One region of the Vagococcus intermedius genome, then DNA from elsewhere that is predicted to be linked to it. Evidence: a T-box and tRNA genes for the amino acid it is inferred to sense, from the RefSeq annotation. Region 1 holds a T-box; the other holds one or more tRNA genes.
What was found. A T-box is a leader RNA that pairs with one kind of tRNA and senses whether it is charged. The one in region 1 lies ahead of tyrS (tyrosine--tRNA ligase), so its partner is inferred to be a tRNA-Tyr.

Region 1 (9,827 bases):
ATTAATTATTTTTGTTAGATAGAAGAAACCAAGAGTATGATCTGTGTATTCGTGATAAATTCGAATGTAAAATGAATTTTTTCCTGAAACCGAAATATAACCAATACCTAAATCATTAAATTCTTTTAGAGAATAAGAACCGTTATAAACACGACCTGAAATTGAAATATTAAAACTATCTTCTAGTAATTCATGGCCTGTTTGAATTTGATCTTGAATCTCAATTTCTCGTTCTACATATTCTTTATTTGGATTTACTGATAAAAACCACCGAACATGTTCAGTATCAGAAGGGAGCATATCCCCTGTTTTGTAATAAAAGGTATCAGTTGTTTCGCCTGATGGCCCACGATGAATATCTAAATCGTGTGATGATAGATTTGTCCCGAAATTTGTTGAAATAGTAGTGATATTTTCAAGATTAATATCGCCAGTAAAATTTCTAGCTTGAGCTTCAAAACTGAAGAATCCATACACGTTTTCTAGTTTCTCAGCTGTCTCATTAAAAGTAACACGGACGTCATGTTCGTTGACCACGACATCACCTAGCACGGTCCCTTCTGAGTTTTTCAATGACATTGTTGCACGATAACCAGTAAGTGAAACTTGCTGAGAGTAGGGGATTTCTAATTTTATAAAATCCCCTGCTTTAATAATAGTATCTTTTTTTTCACTAAAGTTAAAAGAAGCAGTTAATTTTTCTCCGTCTTCAATATAATTTTTTGATAAATCAAATGAATCAATTAAATCAGTTTTAGTAAGGTCAACAGCCGCTTCAGTTTTTATTGAAAGAGGGGACACGATAAAAAATATAACCCCCATTAATAAAAAAATAGTTGATTTTACGATATGTTTCATATAATTCCTCCTGAAAATAGTATATTTACTATATCTAATATTAATGGTTTAATAATAATTATTCTAATCAACTATTGCATATAGATATTAAAAAAATGAACAAAGCCATTATCTATCGATTTGTAAACGCCTTTTTAGAAGTATAAGATGAATTGTTGAAACATAAAATTTGACAAAAAAAATAATGTTTGACTTATTTTTTTTGTAAAAAAGCATATAAAACTAACTTATCGAATGATTAATTAACTTAAATGATAATATTATCAATCGTTCGGTCTGGTCTAAGCATCATTTTTTTGTTACTTTATTTTCTAAACAAAAAACAAAAAAAGAACCTCACGAACAATTTGAACGTCAGGTTCTTTTTTTATTAGTTTGTAACATAATTAAATACTATGTTATTAGGATCGCTAAATTGTAAGGTGTTATTATAAAATTTGTATTTAACATTCTTATTTTCTAAATTAGCTTTCGTTTGATTAAACATCGTTTTAGATACAAGGACAGTTATTTGATTCAGTCCAACATTTTGATTCTGTTCTTCTTCTTCTGTTCGTGGATAGTTAGAATGCCAATTGTTTGCTGCAAATTGATGGTGATAGCCGTCTATACCATAAAAATCAGCTGACTGATTTAAGCTGGATGTTACGGTAAAACCTAATACTTTTGTAAAAAAATCAGACTCTGATTTCAAGTCAGATACACTAAGATGAATATGACCCATTATTGTTCCAACCTGAAGTGGAGTGATAGTATCCTGACTTTCTTCAAGTAAGGATTGAATATCTAGATAATTGGTTGTACCGATTATCTTCCCTCCAGGCTGTTTGTTCCATAGGCTTTCAGGTTTGTCCCAATATAATTCAATTCCATTTTCTTCTGGGTCATTTAAATAAATAGCTTCACTATAACCGTGATCACTTGCACCAATTAGGGGATAATCTAGGTCGAGTAAGTGTTTAGTAATAGTGGCTAAAGCAGGACGTGTTGGTAATAAATAGGCTATGTGATATAAACCAGGGACATGTCGGTTCTTTTTTTTTGTTTCTTTTAAAATCAATGCGGGTTCTTTTTCTCCAGGTAGGAGTAATTCTACAGTATTCATAGTTTGTTTCCCAATATGTAAGCCTATTTTTTCAGTATAAAAAGTTATCATCCTTTCTATACTAGTAACATTTAGTGTGACTTCTTTTATTTTTAAATTATTTAAGTTCATAAGAACACCTGCTTTCTTTTAGTAAGTAAATTATACCTCTAAAACAACAAACTTACAAAAAATAAGTTTTGTACTGACTAACTTAATTTTATAAAAAAAGAATAGAAAAATGGTTTACTTTATTTTGTAGATGTTGTAATGTTAGTTACATGAGTAATTGACTAATTACCTACTTAAGCTTGTAACTTCTGATTATTTTTGAAAAGAGGTGTCATAATAATGGATTTTGATTTTAATAGTAATATCCCTTTGTACCAGCAAATTTCATCGCAGATTGAGGAAGGAATTTTACGGGGCAGTTTCGGAATAGGTGAACAGATACCATCCACAACTGAAATATCAAAAGCATACAATATCAACCCAGCAACAGTTTTAAAAGGGATGAATCTTTTGGTAGCAGATAATATTTTAGAAAAAAAACGTGGAATAGGAATGTTTGTCACTAGTTCTGGGAGTGATACCATTTATCAAAAAAGGCGTAATCAATTTATTCAACATGATATAAATAAATTAATAACAGAAGCAAAACGTTTAGGTTTGGAGAGACAAGAGCTAATTAACTTAATAGAAAGGGGATTTGATAATGACCAAATTAGAAATTCGTAATATTCAAAGAAAATATAGCGGGATAGATGTGTTAAAAAATATCTCATGTACCTTAGAAGAGGGGCATATTTACGGCTTATTAGGGCGGAATGGGGTAGGGAAGAGTACCTTATTAAATATAATTAATAATCGTGTTCTCCCAAACAAAGGAGAAGTTAAGTTAGATGGCGAGGTCATTTTTGAAAAGGATGACTTACTAGCAGAACTATTTTTAATAAATGATACGCTACTATTTAATAATAGTGACCATTTGAAGGTGAATAAATATTTTAAACTAGCTAAAAGTTTTTATCCAGATTTTGATGAGGCTTTATGTGATCATTTAGTTGAGGTGTTTGAATTAGATGTTAAGCAACGAATTGACAAGCTATCTACAGGGTATCGTTCTATCTTAAATGTTATTTTGGGTCTATGTGTTCCAGCTAAATTTATCTTTTTTGATGAGCCAACCTTAGGTTTAGATGCTAATCACAGAGAGCTTTTTTATAAAGAATTATTAGATAATTTTTCAAAAAAAACAAGAACATTTGTTATCTCGACCCATTTAATTGAAGAGGTATCACATATGATTGATACGGTTCTAATTTTAAATGAAGGGGTTATTTCAGTAAATGAAACGGCTGAAACTATTTTAGAAAAGTCTTGGGCACTAACAGGAGCGATTCGTGATATCCAGGAAATCTCTAAAGGCTTATCAATTGTGGGTCGCGAAGCTATAGGGAATCAACAAACTATTTATGTTTACGGAAATGTTGGTGATATCCCGCCATCCATCCAAGTTAAAAGTGTTGACTTGCAAAAAATATTTATCGAATTAACTTCAATGAAGGAGCGTGATTGGCGTGAAATTAAGCAAAGTATTAAAGTATAATCTTAAAAGTCTAGGTCCTTGGGTAGTAGTGACATTAACAATGTGGATTTTATTAGATCTTATCATACCGCTTATTTTTAATTTCCTAACTGGGGACACTAAGCCACTAACAATTTCTATCGCGGAATCAGCTATGCAAAATACAATAATTTTAATGGTATTTTTACTATGGTATAGTGTTATTAATCAAGGTATGACAATTTTTTCCCAGTTTAATATTTCTCGTAAAACACAATTTATTGGTAACTTGCTAATGATGATTTTTGTAGCAATATCTGTATCTATCATCCAGATGATAGTGTATCCCTGGTTGCTAAATTTCATAGTTGCTGTCAAACCAATTAGTAACAAATGGTTATTTATTGATAGTATACTACTTGATCCGATAGCACAGATAGTTTATGAAGCATTAAAACTGTTTATTTTTAGCCTTATAGCCTGGTTTTTTGTCGCACTAATCAAGCGATTTTCAATTAAAAGTGTCATAATAACATCTATTATCCTAATAATCACGATACTGGGTATTATTATAGCTGCAGCAGATTTTGTAGCGGAAAGAATTTATCCAATCATTAATGATATGCTGTATTTTATTGAGAATAATCAATGGTCTGTGATGGTTATAGCTCTAGTCATTAGTTTAGCTTTGACTGTCATAATAAAATTACTTACCCGAAAATTATCGCTTAGATAAAAAAATACCAACCAATCAACCTATCTTTTAGTTGGTTGGCTGGTATTTTTTACGGCTGGATATATGTTATAATATTATGATGAATAAAGGAGGGTGATTTATGGGAGTAAGACACTATGTTTGTCTTGATATTGGAGGTAGTGCAATTAAATACGCTTTAATTGATGATTTAGGAAATATTAAGCAAGAAAATAATTGTCCAACACCAACAGATCAACAGATGTTTTTAGAAAAAATAAGCGCTATCTATCAATTATTGGCAGGCAATCAACCTTTACCACTTGCTGTTAGTCTACCTGGGGTGGTGAACTCAAAAACGGGTTATATGCTACATGGTGGCGCTTTAAAATTTCTCCATCAACAAAATGTCAAAAAATTATTAGAAGAAGCTTGTCAAACAAAAGTCGCTTTAGAAAATGATGGAAAATGTGCAGCCTTAGGAGAGAAATGGTTAGGAGTTTTACAAGGGACAGAGACTGGCATCGCTTTAGTTATTGGAACAGGTATTGGTGGTGGAATTATCGTTAACAATACGTTGCTAAAAGGTCATCATTTAAGTGCAGGTGAATTTTCATCGATTCAAACACAAGCAGATTCAGACGCTAAGAAAGATTCTTTTGCTATGATTTGTAGTTCTAAAATGCTATGTCATCACTACGCTGATTTAATAGGGAAAGAAAAAACAGAAGTCGACGGTTATTACTTTTTTGAAAAACTAACTGAAGGCGATAAATATGCAGTAAAATTATTTGAAAACTACATTAAAGTTTTTGTTAAGCAGTTATTTAACCTACAAACAATTATAGATCCAGAAATCATTTCTATCGGTGGCGGTATTAGTAGGCAATCTTTATTGTTTGACTACTTAGAACAAGAAATAAATAGGATTATGGAAATTTCCGAATTACCTTTGGTAAAACCTATAATTAAACAGTCTAAGTTAGGAAATCGTGCTAATTTACTAGGCGCAGTAGCTAATTTTAACTACTTAGAGAAAAAGAACTAGTCTAATAAATTAGACTAGTTCTTTTTTCATCTCTTGGTGAGGAATCCCAGCTTCGTAAAAAATATCACTAGTAGGATTGTAATGACATCGTTCATAAAAGCCTTGAGCGCTACACTGTGCTTCTAATTTGATGGCTGTAACATGTTTACTTTTTGCATATGATTCGACAGCTTCTAAAAGACGTGTGCCAATATGTCGTTTACGAGCACTTTTCAAGACTGCAAAACGTTGTATTTTATAAGTATTATTGGCAACCAATTTAATACGACATGTTCCTAAGGGCTGTTTAAGGTGGTTATAGGAGACAAAATAAACGGCTTGGTTTTCTTCTGAAATTTCAATGGTTTCAGGAATATTTTGTTCGGCTACAAAGACTTGTTTACGGATAGCCAGCGCATCTTGATAAATTTGACTGTTTATATCGTCTGTTTTTAAAATAATCATGAGAACATAACCTCCTGTAAAATAACTCGTAATCATCACTACTACTATTTTATCATAGTTTTTATAGTAGTAGAAAGCAAGGGAACTTTTTCTGAATAAATGATATATTTTCTTAAGGGAGGGTAAGGCTTGTTGTAATTTCAATGATGTGATAATCTGAAAATAAAGAAACGTTAAAATTAGGTTGAAATGAGGGAAGGCTATGAAAATCATAACAGTTCAACACCCAGAAGCAGTAAATAATTATAATCATCAGGTTGAATCACTAATAGACTGGGATTTAACAGATACTGGTAAAGAACAGGCTAATAAAATTGCTGAAAATTTGTTGAAAGAACTTGGTGATGAGGAAATAGTTCTTTATACATCTGATTTATTAAGAGCTAAAAATACCACAGCTGCTTTAAATAATCTATTAAATATAGTCAAAGTCGGTTATGAAAAAGGGCTGAGGACTAATATTTCTGACAAAAATATTGTGGATTCGGCTTGGGATCAGCTCGTGCCATTTTACCAAAAAGTATTAACCTTCGAGTACAAAACAATTATTATTGTATCTCATGGAGAAATTCTATCACTTTTTCACGCTATGTTTTTAGATAGAGAGTTGCACGGTTTAAAAGAGGCAACATTTTCTGGAGTAGAAGGCGGTGTGTCATTTTTAGAAATAACTGAAACAGGTCAACATATCATTCATAAAATAAATGATTTAAGTTATCTGATTTAACTGATGATAAAGCAGGTAACTCACCCATTACTGAATACTCACAAAAGTTTTAGAGTCTATCGAAAGTAAATAAAAAGACAACCTAATAGGCTGTCTTTTTTATTTACTTAGTTAAATGTATTAAAGTATATTTCTTTTTACCTTTTCTAACTAGGATAAAGCGTTCATCAAATGAATTACTACGCGTCATCATAAAGTCTACATCTGTTTGCTTATCACCATTGACGGTAATCGCACCATTTTTAATATCTTCTCGAGCTTGACGTTTCGAAGGTTCAATTTTTGTTTCAATTAGGAAATCAACTAAAGATAAGTCTTCAGACAGCGTAAGTTCAGCAGAAGGCATATTTTTAAACCCTTCACCAATTTGATCGGCAGTCAGCTGTTTAACTTCACCGGAAAATAAAGCTTGCGTAATTAGTAGAGATTCATCTAATGCTTCTTGTCCGTGAACAAAACGTGTCATCTCAGCGGCTAAAGTTTTTTGAGCTGCTCTTAGATGTGGCTCGTTTTCAACTTTTTCTGCTAGAGCTTGAATTTCCGCTTGTGTTAAAAAGGTAAAGAATTTTAAGTATTTTACAACATCACGGTCATCTTGATTTAACCAGAATTGGTAAAATTCAAAAGGTGATGTTTTATTTGGGTCTAACCAAACGGCTCCCCCAGCCGTTTTACCAAACTTAGTTCCGTCAGCTTTTAACATTAATGGGATAGTTAAACCGAAGGCTTTTGCTTCTGTTCCTTCTTTTTTACGAATTAAATCTAGTCCTGCTGTAATATTTCCCCACTGATCAGCACCACCAATTTGTAATTGAACATCATGTTTACGGTATAAATGTAAAAAATCCATAGATTGTAAAATTTGGTAAGTAAACTCAGTAAATGAGATACCCGTATCCAACCGACTTGAAACAATATCTTTAGCCAACATAGTATTAATATTAAAATTTTTACCATAATCACGTAGAAAATCTAATAAACTCATATCATGAGTCCAATCGTAGTTGTTAACCATTGTCAAGCTACCTTGAGAAGTCACATCATCAAAATCAAATAAGTGTTGCATTTGAGCAGTTAAGGCATCAACATTCGCTTGAACTTGCTCTAAAGTTTGTAATTGACGTTCAGATGTACGACCGCTAGGATCGCCTATCGTTCCAGTTGCCCCACCGATCACGATATGCGGATGATGACCATGTAATTGGAAACGTTTCATCATCATAAAAGGAATTAAGTGGCCGATATGCATACTATCGCCAGTAGGATCAACTCCACAATATAAGCCAATTTTCTTTTCGTTAATCAATTCTTTTAAGCCCTCAGCATCTGTTTGTTGGTTAATGGCATCACGCCAAGTTAATTCCTCAATAATAGTCATTATACAATCTCTCCTTAATAGTTAGTAATAAAAAAGTCCCTACAAGTCTTTGACTTGTAGGGACGAAGTATTAGTTCCGTGGTACCACCCAACTTGCAATTGATAAAAATTGCCGCTTTTCATTCGTAATGAGAATGAGTCATTTAGTTTGATAAAAGAGCGTAATTCATTTCAGTATATGTAACAACTTCCAGCATCCGTTGTCTCTCTAAAACAGTGATCTGAAACTACTAAACTCAACTAAAATAGTTTATTTGATTACTTACTAGTCTAGACTAGCATGATTTTTTTGTCAATAACAAAGTGACCCATTATATTGATTGATTTACTGACTCTCAAAATAAGTATTAATAGGCTATCTCGTTATAGAGAGTAACTAGTTGACAAAAAACTGATAATTAGATACGCTTACTTTGTTTAAAATGTGCCTTTTAAAAATAATAATCTGATAAAAAGGGAGTGTTTTGATGTGTACAACAATCTTTGTTAAAAGTCCAAACGGTTTAGCAGCTGGCAGAACTATGGAGTTTGCCTCACCGATGAATTTTGTCCCAGTATTTATCCCTAGAAATTTCAATTACCGAACAGACTTACATAATAATCAATTGATTTCTGAAAAGGCTTTTATAGGAACGACTATTTACGAAGATGATACGTATGCTTTTTTCGATGGAATTAATGAAGAGGGGCTGATTGGCTGCGCTAATTATTTTGCAGGTGACGCTGACTATCCAGACTATCCAATTACGTCTGATCAAGATAAAGTAGCACTACGCTCAGACATGTTTATTTCCTATATCTTGGCTACTTGCAGCTCAATTGCTGATATTAAAAAAAAGATTACCTCGATTTATTTGTACGATTTAGAAGAGGCCTCTAGTTTACCAGTATCTTTAACTTTCCATTTTGCCTTTTACGATAAGACTGGGGAAAAAATCATCATTGAACCACTTAACAAATCATTGAAAGTGATCGATAACCCAGTAGGTGTTATGACCAATTCACCGGATTTTCAGTGGCATTTAACCAACTTACGTAATTACGTCCATATTCAATCAGAAAATAAAGATACTAATCATTTTTCTGAATTAGAAGTTAGAAGATTTGGCGAAGGATCAGGTTTGTTGGGCATACCTGGAGATTTCACACCACCTTCAAGGTTTGTACGTGCAGCAAATATGGTGAGTCATATGCCAGAACAATTGAGTTCAGAGCAAGCTGTAACAGAAGCTTTTCATATTTTATCACATTTCGACGTCCCGGAAGGAACTGTGTATAATTCACAAACTAAGCTTTGTGATACTACCCATTATACAGCTGTAATGGACAATGAAAAATTAACTTATAATGTTTCGAGTAAAGCTGATCGAGCGTTACATCAGGTTAATTTGAATGAGCTAGACTTAGAAGCTAAGTCCGCGACCATTTATGAGCTGCCAAAAGAGCAAACAATCTTATCTCTAAAATCAGTGGATTAACTAAAAAAATACTTATTCTGAATTAGATAGTCAGAATAAGTATTTTTTTATAGAATTTATTCTACCAAGTTAAGTTAATAGGTTATACGAGAATTGTCTAGTATACTAAGTTAATAAATAATGAACTAAATTAGTTGAATTGTTGTAGAAAGTTGTTAGTAATGTTCGCAATGTATGTAACTTACAAAAGGAGGACTTTTTTGTGAAACTAAATGTTAAGGAAGATCATGATAGTCAGAAGATATATTTAGCCGGTGGGTGTTTTTGGGGATTAGAAGAATATTTTAATCGAATTGCTGGTGTGACAAAAGTGTCAGTGGGGTATGCTAATGGCAAGGTACCTGAAACTAATTATCATTTATTGGAACATACCCAGCATGCAGAAGCTGTCGAAATTTACTATGATAGTGAAAAATTACCACTCACTGATTTATTAGAGTATTTTTTTAAGGTAATCAATCCAACATTATTAAATAGACAAGGAAATGACCAAGGAAGTCAGTATCGAACAGGGATCTATTTTGTCAGTAATAAGCAACAGAAAATCAT
Region 2 (9,827 bases), 390 kb from region 1:
TGTGTAGCGGTGAAATGCGTAGATATATGGAGGAACACCAGTGGCGAAGGCGACTCTCTGGTCTGTAACTGACACTGAGGCTCGAAAGCGTGGGGAGCAAACAGGATTAGATACCCTGGTAGTCCACGCCGTAAACGATGAGTGCTAAGTGTTGGAGGGTTTCCGCCCTTCAGTGCTGCAGTTAACGCATTAAGCACTCCGCCTGGGGAGTACGGTCGCAAGACTGAAACTCAAAGGAATTGACGGGGGCCCGCACAAGCGGTGGAGCATGTGGTTTAATTCGAAGCAACGCGAAGAACCTTACCAGGTCTTGACATCCTTTGACCACTCTAGAGATAGAGCTTTCCCTTCGGGGACAAAGTGACAGGTGGTGCATGGTTGTCGTCAGCTCGTGTCGTGAGATGTTGGGTTAAGTCCCGCAACGAGCGCAACCCCTATTGTTAGTTGCCATCATTAAGTTGGGCACTCTAGCGAGACTGCCGGTGATAAACCGGAGGAAGGTGGGGATGACGTCAAATCATCATGCCCCTTATGACCTGGGCTACACACGTGCTACAATGGATGGTACAACGAGTCGCAAGGTCGCGAGGCCAAGCTAATCTCTTAAAGCCATTCTCAGTTCGGATTGTAGGCTGCAACTCGCCTACATGAAGCCGGAATCGCTAGTAATCGCGGATCAGAACGCCGCGGTGAATACGTTCCCGGGCCTTGTACACACCGCCCGTCACACCACGAGAGTTTGTAACACCCGAAGTCGGTGAGGTAACCTTTTGGAGCCAGCCGCCTAAGGTGGGATAGATGATTGGGGTGAAGTCGTAACAAGGTAGCCGTATCGGAAGGTGCGGCTGGATCACCTCCTTTCTAAGGAATATAACGGAATCCTACAGGTAAGTCACTTTGTTCAGTTTTGAGAGGTCTACTCTCAAACTTATTGTTCATTGAAAACTGGATAGTTAAAGATATAATTAATCAAAACAAACCGAGAACACCGCGTTGATGATAAGTACATTAGTACTATTCATAGAGTTTTTAAACAAAGTTCAAAACGCTGTTTAAAGGATTGATGGAGCATGTATCGCTACATGTGGAAGTCAAAAATCTAACATTAATGTTAGTAAATTAGGTTAAGTTAATAAGGGCGCACGGTGGATGCCTTGGCACTAGAAGACGATGAAGGACGGGACTAACTCCGATATGCTTTGGGGAGCTGTAAGTAAGCTATGATCCAGAGATTTCCGAATGGGGAAACCCGGCAGCTGTCATAGGCTGTCATCATATACTGAATACATAGGTATATGAGGTGAGACGCAGAGAACTGAAACATCTAAGTACCTGCAGGAAGAGAAAGAAAATTCGATTACCTTAGTAGCGGCGAGCGAAACGGTAAGAGCCCAAACCAAGAAGCTTGCTTCTTGGGGTTGTAGGACTCAAATATGGTAGTTGTGATGGATAGTCGAATCGACCTGGAAAGGTCAGCCGTAGTGGGTAAAAGCCCCGTAGGCGAAATTGATCACACACCTATGAGTATCCTGAGTACGGCGGAACACGAGAAATTCCGTCGGAATCCGCGGGGACCATCCCGCAAGGCTAAATACTCTCTAGTGACCGATAGTGAACCAGTACCGTGAGGGAAAGGTGAAAAGCACCCCGGGAGGGGAGTGAAATAGATCCTGAAACCGTGTGCCTACAACAAGTCAAAGCCCGTTAATGGGTGATGGCGTGCCTTTTGTAGAATGAACCGGCGAGTTACGATAGCATGCGAGGTTAAGATGAAGAGTCGGAGCCGTAGCGAAAGCGAGTCTGAATAGGGCGCTTGAGTATGTTGTCGTAGACCCGAAACCATGTGATCTACCCATGGCCAGGTTGAAGGTGCGGTAAAACGCACTGGAGGACCGAACCCACGTACGTTGAAAAGTGCGGGGATGAGCTGTGGGTAGCGGAGAAATTCCAATCGAACTTGGAGATAGCTGGTTCTCTCCGAAATAGCTTTAGGGCTAGCCTCGGATTAAGAATGATGGAGGTAGAGCCACTGTTTGGACTAGGGGCCCATCTCGGGTTACCGAATTCAGATAAACTCCGAATGCCATCCATTCATATCCGGGAGTCAGACTGCGAGTGATAAGATCCGTAGTCGAAAGGGAAACAGCCCAGACCACCAGCTAAGGTCCCAAAATATATGTTAAGTGGAAAAGGATGTGGGGTTGCACAGACAACTAGGATGTTGGCTTAGAAGCAGCCACCATTTAAAGAGTGCGTAATAGCTCACTAGTCGAGTGACCCTGCGCCGAAAATGTACCGGGGCTAAACATATTACCGAAGCTGTGGAATGTACTTTTGTACATTGGTAGGAGAGCGTTCTAAGGGCGTTGAAGGTAGATCGTGAGGACTACTGGAGCGCTTAGAAGTGAGAATGCCGGTATGAGTAGCGAAAGACAGGTGAGAATCCTGTCCACCGTATGACTAAGGTTTCCTGGGGAAGGCTCGTCCTCCCAGGGTTAGTCGGGACCTAAGCCGAGGCCGATAGGCGTAGGCGATGGACAACAGGTTGATATTCCTGTACCAGTAGTATTTGTTTGACCAATGGAGGGACGCAGTAGGCTAAGAAATCCACACGACTGGAAGTGTGTGGCCAAGCAACAAGTCTTGATGTGAGTAAAATGCTTACGTCTTTAAGGACAAGTTGTGATGGGGAGGGAAATAAAGTACCGAAGTTTCTGATGTCACACTGCCAAGAAAAGCTTCTAGTTAGAATACAACTGCCCGTACCGCAAACCGACACAGGTAGTCGAGGCGAGTAGCCTAAGGTGAGCGAGCGAACTCTCGTTAAGGAACTCGGCAAAATGACCCCGTAACTTCGGGAGAAGGGGTGCTGGTCTCCGGACCAGCCGCAGTGAATAGGCCCAAGCGACTGTTTATCAAAAACACAGGTCTCTGCAAAATCGAAAGATGACGTATAGGGGCTGACGCCTGCCCGGTGCTGGAAGGTTAAGAGGATGGGTTAGCTTTATGCGAAGCTCAGAATTGAAGCCCCAGTAAACGGCGGCCGTAACTATAACGGTCCTAAGGTAGCGAAATTCCTTGTCGGGTAAGTTCCGACCCGCACGAAAGGCGTAACGATTTGGGCACTGTCTCAACGAGAGACTCGGTGAAATTTTAGTACCTGTGAAGATGCAGGTTACCCGCGACAGGACGGAAAGACCCCATGGAGCTTTACTGTAGTTTGATATTGAATGTTTGTGACACATGTACAGGATAGGTAGGAGCCGTAGAGCTCGGTACGCTAGTATCGAAGGAGGCGTTGGTGGGATACTACCCTTGTGTTATGACCATTCTAACCCGCGCCACTTATCGTGGCGGGAGACAGTGTCAGATGGGCAGTTTGACTGGGGCGGTCGCCTCCTAAAGAGTAACGGAGGCGCTCAAAGGTTCCCTCAGAATGGTTGGAAATCATTCGTAGAGTGCAAAGGCATAAGGGAGCTTGACTGCGAGACCTACAAGTCGAGCAGGGTCGAAAGACGGACTTAGTGATCCGGTGGTTCCGCATGGAAGGGCCATCGCTCAACGGATAAAAGCTACCCTGGGGATAACAGGCTTATCTCCCCCAAGAGTCCACATCGACGGGGAGGTTTGGCACCTCGATGTCGGCTCGTCGCATCCTGGGGCTGTAGTCGGTCCCAAGGGTTGGGCTGTTCGCCCATTAAAGCGGCACGCGAGCTGGGTTCAGAACGTCGTGAGACAGTTCGGTCCCTATCCGTCGCGGGCGTAGGAAATTTGAGAGGAGCTGTCCTTAGTACGAGAGGACCGGGATGGACACACCGCTGGTGTACCAGTTGTTCTGCCAAGGGCATTGCTGGGTAGCTACGTGTGGACGGGATAAACGCTGAAAGCATCTAAGCGTGAAGCCCCCCTCAAGATGAGATTTCCCATTTCTTCGGAAAGTAAGACCCCTGAGAGACGATCAGGTAGATAGGCTAGGAGTGGAAGTACAGTGATGTATGGAGCGGACTAGTACTAATCGGTCGAGGACTTAACCAAGAATTTAAACGTAGGATCAAGGAATGTTTTGATTAAGCTTTAACATCCAGTTTTGAGTGAGCAATTACTCAATTTAATAAATATCTAAGAGTGTGGTGATGATGGCAAGAAGGATACACCTGTTCCCATGCCGAACACAGAAGTTAAGCTTCTTAGCGCCGATGGTAGTTGGGGGTTTCCCCCTGTGAGAGTAGGACGTCGCCACGCTTAGATATTATTCCGGCATAGCTCAGTTGGTAGTAGCGCATGACTGTTAATCATGATGTCGTAGGTTCGAGTCCTACTGCCGGAGTAACTTTAAAATAGATTCAAGGAAAAATCAACCTGGAGAGTTGTCCGAGAGGCCGAAGGAGCACGCTTGGAAAGCGTGTAGGCGGGAAACTGTCTCAAGGGTTCGAATCCCTTACTCTCCGTTTTAAAGTAATAAGTGTCTTAAGGCCCGTTGGTCAAGCGGTTAAGACACCGCCCTTTCACGGCGGTATCACGGGTTCGATTCCCGTACGGGTCATTCAATATTAATTTTAATATTGATGAAAATTATAGTGGTTTGGTAGTTCAGCTGGTTAGAATGCCTGCCTGTCACGCAGGAGGTCGCGGGTTCGAGTCCCGTCCAGACCGCCATTTATATTAAATATGAATATTTATAATTTTCAAATTAGGCTTGATAGCTCAGTTGGTAGAGCACTTGATTGAAGCTCAAGGTGTCGGCAGTTCGATTCTGTCTCAAGCCACCATTTGGAGGAATAGCGAAGTGGCTAAACGCGACGGACTGTAAATCCGTTCCTTAGGGTTCAGTGGTTCGAATCCACTTTCCTCCATTACATGTTAGGGGTATAGTTTAGCGGTAGAACTACGGTCTCCAAAACCGTCAGCGTGGGTTCGATTCCTACTACCCCTGTTTTAAATATTAAATATGGCGGATGTGGTGAAGTGGTTAACACATCGGATTGTGGTTCCGACACGCGTGGGTTCGATTCCCATCATCCGCCCTTTTTTTTAATATTAAATATGGCGGATGTGGTGAAGTGGTTAACACATCGGATTGTGGTTCCGACACGCGTGGGTTCGATTCCCATCATCCGCCTATTTCATTTTGGGCTATCGCCAAGCGGTAAGGCAACAGACTTTGACTCTGTCATTCGTTGGTTCGAATCCAGCTAGCCCAGTTTTATATAAATATGGCGGTATAGCCAAGTGGTAAGGCAGAGGTCTGCAAAACCTTTATCATCGGTTCAAATCCGGTTACCGCCTTTTTTATTAATTAGCCGGTGTGGCGGAATTGGCAGACGCGCTGGACTCAAAATCCTGTGACCGCAAGGTCGTGCCGGTTCGACCCCGGCCACCGGTATAAAAGATACAACAACGTTTTCGGAATGTTGCTGTATCTTTTTTTTGTTTTTCATAATACATTGACTAATAGAAGTAGAGTTGCTAGTATTATATTACTAGGTAGTTTCTTGATGGATAGACAGTTTTGTGTTACCAGAATAGGAGGAGAGTTATCATGAGTAGTAAGCAATTAAATTTAACAATTTTAATTTATGTATCTGTTGTAATAGTTCTTTTATTTCTATCATATTTTTATAATAACTGGAAAATACTTATTAGTGGGACAGGTGTCTTTTCTATTTTGATGTACTATCTTTTCGTTAAGCTAAAAAAACCTGAAAGTAATTAAATTTAATGAACAAATTATTTTTTAATATAATTTAATGAATTGAAAAGAAGTGAGATAGGTTGAATATTTTAAATATTAATAATGTGACTAAAAATTATAAAGGTTCACCAATTTTAAATTCTGTAAATCTCACTATTAAAAAAGGGGATATCACATGGATACAAGTAGAAAATGCCATTAGTAAAACATTGATATCAATATTTTCAAACCAAGAATCTGTTACTAGCGGCGAAATAATAAATGAGTCTTCTAAAACAATTTATATCTATTCTGAAGATAAGTACTATGAAAAATTAAGTGTTAATTGTTTTATTAATTTTTGTGATGAAGTAAATATTGGAGCAAGTTTTAATAAAGAGAAATTATTTAATTTATTTTTTTTATCAGATGTGAGGTATGAAAGAATTAGCAAGCTTAATTTGGGACAAATAAGAAGAGTTCAATTACTAGCTTCATTTATTAGACATGGAGATTTGTTTCTTATACAGAATCCTTTACTAGATCTTACTGTAAATCAAGTTAAAATGTATCTAAATTGTTTAGAAATTTTATCTAGCTATGATATTTCGGTCATTATCTTTTTGCCTACAATAGAAATGTTAGAAGAATTTAAATGTGATAAATTATTACTGCTAAATGAGCAAAGGAAATTTATAGAAATAAAGCAGATACAAAATAAAAATGAGATTACTAAAATATTAAGTAAGAAAAATGGAGTCACTTATTTTATTAATCCGAGTGATATAAATTTCATTGAAGTAATAAATTCAATATGTTATATATATTTAGATGAATCAACATATGAGACAACATATTCAATTTCAGAACTTGAACAAAAACTAGAACATTTTGGTTTTTTTCGTAGTCACCGGTCTTATTTGATTAATTTTCAAAAAGTTATAGAAATGAGAAGTTATACAAAAAATAGTTCTACCTTAGTTTTATCTGACAAAAATAATTCTCAGGTTCCACTTTCAAAAAATAAAATGTCAGTCTTGAAAGAACAATTTAATTGGATATAGTATTTAGTAACATTAATTTAGAATTACTTTAAAAATGTGTTTGAGGCTTAACGTGAAAGTTATGCTTTGAACACATTTTTTATTTTTATGGTGTTAATAACAACATAAAAAATATGATAGAAATATAAAAAAGTATTTTTTGAGAAGTAGTCATCAGATACTGTTTGCTCACTTTTATTCGTATTAATGATCTTTGGAATTGCTAATATGTGAATTTTAATGCTCCTCTTACCTGTAATCTTCCTCTTTTCAAGTGAATAATATCTCTTCCTACGGTTAAATGGTGTACCAAAGGTTAATAAATCAGGTATATTTAAATTGTTAAATGAAAATGAAACGGAGGGAAAGAGTTGATGGATATAATTAAAGTGAAAAATTTATCTGTTAAGTACGGGAAATTTAAAGCATTAAAAAATATTTCATTAGAAATAAAGAGGGGAGAAATATTTGGCTTAATAGGTCCTTCAGGATCAGGAAAATCAACATTCTTAAATTCATTATCAGGATTAATTAATTCTTTTGAAGGTGAAATTCAAATTCTGGATGAATCAGTATTAGAATTAAGTGTAGCAACAAAAAAAAAATTGGTATTCAGAGTAGCTTTTCTGGTTTGTATGAAGATATTACGGTATTTCAAAATCTTATGATGTTTGGAGAGATTTATGGAGTGAAAAAAGAAAAAATTCTTAATTTAATGGATTCTGCTTCACTTTTACCTTATAAAAACAAAAAAATTGGAAGCTTATCAACAGGCATGAAGAAAAGGGTGACTTTTCTTAAATCTATAATTAATTCACCTGAGGTACTTTTTTTAGACGAGCCGACTAGCAGTCTAGATCCAATTACAGCAAAAACAATAGAAAAGATTATTCAAGATTTAAAAAATAAAGGAAGCACAATTATTTTAGCGACCCATAATATGTCTGCTGGATCATTTATTTGCGATCGAATTGGTATGTTAAATGAAGGGAGTTTAATTGAAGTGGGGACGCCCAATGAAATTTGCATTAAACATATGGAACAAAAGGAATATACTGTTACTTTACAAAAAAATGAACAGCTAATATTTAGACAAAATCAATCAGATTTATTAAATTTATGTAATTTAATAAAAGAAAATAAAATTTTAACGATACATTCAAATGAGCCAAATTTGGAATCTGTTTTTGTTAAATTAGTAAAAAAGAAGGAGAGACTTAATGAAATTTAAACTTAAGAAAATATGGGTATTAAGTAAATTAAAATTTGTTTTATTAATGAAAAACTTTCAAGCAATTATTGGTTCCGGAATGGCAATAATTGTAGTTATCACGTTAAAGTATTTGATGGAAGATTCACAAGCTGGAGCAGAAATAAATATTCCAGCTTTTGTATTGAATTTTGGTTTAACATTCAATTCAATTATGTCAGCCATAATGATTACTAGCCTTCCAATAACAGAAGATAAAGAAAAAAACACCTTAAGGTCATTAGTTTCATCAACTTATTCATCAACTGAATATATTATTAGCTCTATCCTTCCAGCGTTTATTATTATTTTCTTGGTCAATCAACTTATTATTCCGTTAAGTGGGGTAAACTTTACTTTCACTAGTTGGCTTCTATACACAGTTTTAGCATCTATAATGGCACTTACTAGCCTTGCAATTGGTAGTGCAGTTGGAATTATATCTAACAAAGTACAAGTTACTTCAATGATTACTGTGCCAATTATGCTTCCGTTAGTGATTATTCCATCGCTAAAAATGGTTAGTCCAGTGGTTAAGAAAGTTTCTCATTTTCTTTATTCTGGAATCATATCAGATAAAGTTGATAGATTAGTTAATAATTATTCCATCAGTTTTTCACTGTTAGATTGGACAGTTGTTTTGGGACAACTATTTTTATGCTTTGGCATTTTTTATGTAGTTTTTAGAAAGAAAGGAATTGAAATTACTAAATAATATTGGAGGCTTATATGGATATAGAAAAACTATCATCAGACAAAATTGGATTGATGAAAAATATAATAGAAATCCCCAACGTATTAGGCGAACCAAAATATAGAATATTTTCATCGATGCTTGGAGATATTAGTCAAATAAACTTGCTAAAAGATCACAATTTTGGGAAACCGATGGTTTTAGGCGGTGCTGGGGGAGATAAAAATGCTGAGATGGCAGTATTAAAAGCTAGTGTAGAAACATTGGAAAGATATTGTAACTGTTTTTATACAGAGTATTATTTGAAATAAGTTAAGTCGTATTAAGGTACACCAAAGTCTTTTAAATCAAAGGATATAGAGTAAAAGCGTTTTAAATAATAGCGATCAAAATCCTGTGACCGCAAGGTCGTGCCAGTTCGACCGACCCCGACCACCAATATAAAAGATACATCATTTTCGTTAAGCTAAAAAAACCTGAAAGTAATTAAATTTAATGAACAAATTATTTTTTAATATAATTTAATGAATGATGACTCACCAATGGTAAGAAATTTTTTCTTTTATTCATTATTCAGTAAAAAAAGTAGGTTACAATTTTATTTTATTTTGAATTAAACGAACGCTCATAGTTATTTAATTCGATAATTCTTTTTTTGAAGAGATAAGAATACAGAAAGCTATAAAAACGTTTTTAATTATTTTGTGATTAAGGCTTTACATTTTAATAGTCATGGGTTATACTAAGAGAGTAATATGTTTGATACAACATATAAGAGTTAACTTCTACATTAATTTGTACTGAAACACCTCTTTTGTAGCATCGACATTTATTGCAATATAAAGCGCTTTGCGCAAAAGGAGATTATACACATGGCTCAAGGAACAGTAAAATGGTTTAACGCAGACAAAGGTTTCGGTTTCATCACTCAAGAAGACGGTTCAGACGTGTTCGCACACTTCTCAGCTATCCAAGGTGAAGGATTCAAAACTTTAGAAGAAGGTCAAGCAGTGACTTTCGACGTAGAAGAAGGTCAACGTGGATTACAAGCGACTAACATCGTTAAAAACTAATCCCATTTATTGATTATTTAACAACTAGGCTTTGGCCTAGTTGTTTTTATTTTGATTGACTATATAAAAAGAAGCCTAGAACTTTTAAAAGTTCTAG

Region 2: it encodes a tRNA-Tyr, which carries the amino acid that the T-box ahead of tyrS (tyrosine--tRNA ligase) is inferred to sense. The anticodon was not compared.

Annotation. Positions count from the first base shown of each region.
Region 1 covers NZ_CP110232.1:1,209,094-1,218,920, reverse strand. The annotation lists gene OL234_RS05620 (collagen binding domain-containing protein) at 1-858, opposite strand, end outside; gene OL234_RS05615 (VOC family protein) at 1,229-2,074, opposite strand; gene OL234_RS05610 (GntR family transcriptional regulator) at 2,294-2,680, shown strand; gene OL234_RS05605 (ATP-binding cassette domain-containing protein) at 2,658-3,551, shown strand; gene OL234_RS05600 (hypothetical protein) at 3,523-4,245, shown strand; gene OL234_RS05595 (ROK family protein) at 4,346-5,251, shown strand; gene OL234_RS05590 (GNAT family N-acetyltransferase) at 5,261-5,695, opposite strand; gene OL234_RS05585 (phosphoglycerate mutase family protein) at 5,898-6,422, shown strand; gene tyrS (tyrosine--tRNA ligase) at 6,526-7,800, opposite strand; T-box leader at 7,856-8,053, opposite strand; gene OL234_RS05575 (linear amide C-N hydrolase) at 8,268-9,278, shown strand; gene msrB (peptide-methionine (R)-S-oxide reductase MsrB) at 9,481-9,827, shown strand, end outside.
Region 2 covers NZ_CP110232.1:817,718-827,544, forward strand. The annotation lists rRNA gene OL234_RS03715 (16S ribosomal RNA) at 1-861, shown strand, start outside; rRNA gene OL234_RS03720 (23S ribosomal RNA) at 1,123-4,035, shown strand; rRNA gene rrf (5S ribosomal RNA) at 4,127-4,242, shown strand; tRNA gene OL234_RS03730 (tRNA-Asn) at 4,254-4,327, shown strand; tRNA gene OL234_RS03735 (tRNA-Ser) at 4,362-4,448, shown strand; tRNA gene OL234_RS03740 (tRNA-Glu) at 4,472-4,543, shown strand; tRNA gene OL234_RS03745 (tRNA-Asp) at 4,580-4,656, shown strand; tRNA gene OL234_RS03750 (tRNA-Phe) at 4,694-4,769, shown strand; tRNA gene OL234_RS03755 (tRNA-Tyr) at 4,773-4,853, shown strand; tRNA gene OL234_RS03760 (tRNA-Trp) at 4,863-4,933, shown strand; tRNA gene OL234_RS03765 (tRNA-His) at 4,952-5,024, shown strand; tRNA gene OL234_RS03770 (tRNA-His) at 5,047-5,119, shown strand; tRNA gene OL234_RS03775 (tRNA-Gln) at 5,130-5,201, shown strand; tRNA gene OL234_RS03780 (tRNA-Cys) at 5,216-5,286, shown strand; tRNA gene OL234_RS03785 (tRNA-Leu) at 5,300-5,383, shown strand; gene OL234_RS03790 (hypothetical protein) at 5,540-5,713, shown strand; gene OL234_RS03795 (LytTR family transcriptional regulator DNA-binding domain-containing protein) at 5,773-6,735, shown strand; gene OL234_RS11035 (ATP-binding cassette domain-containing protein) at 7,089-7,382, shown strand; gene OL234_RS03805 (ATP-binding cassette domain-containing protein) at 7,346-7,945, shown strand; gene OL234_RS03810 (ABC transporter permease) at 7,935-8,678, shown strand; gene OL234_RS03815 (hypothetical protein) at 8,693-8,968, shown strand; gene OL234_RS03820 (cold-shock protein) at 9,530-9,730, shown strand.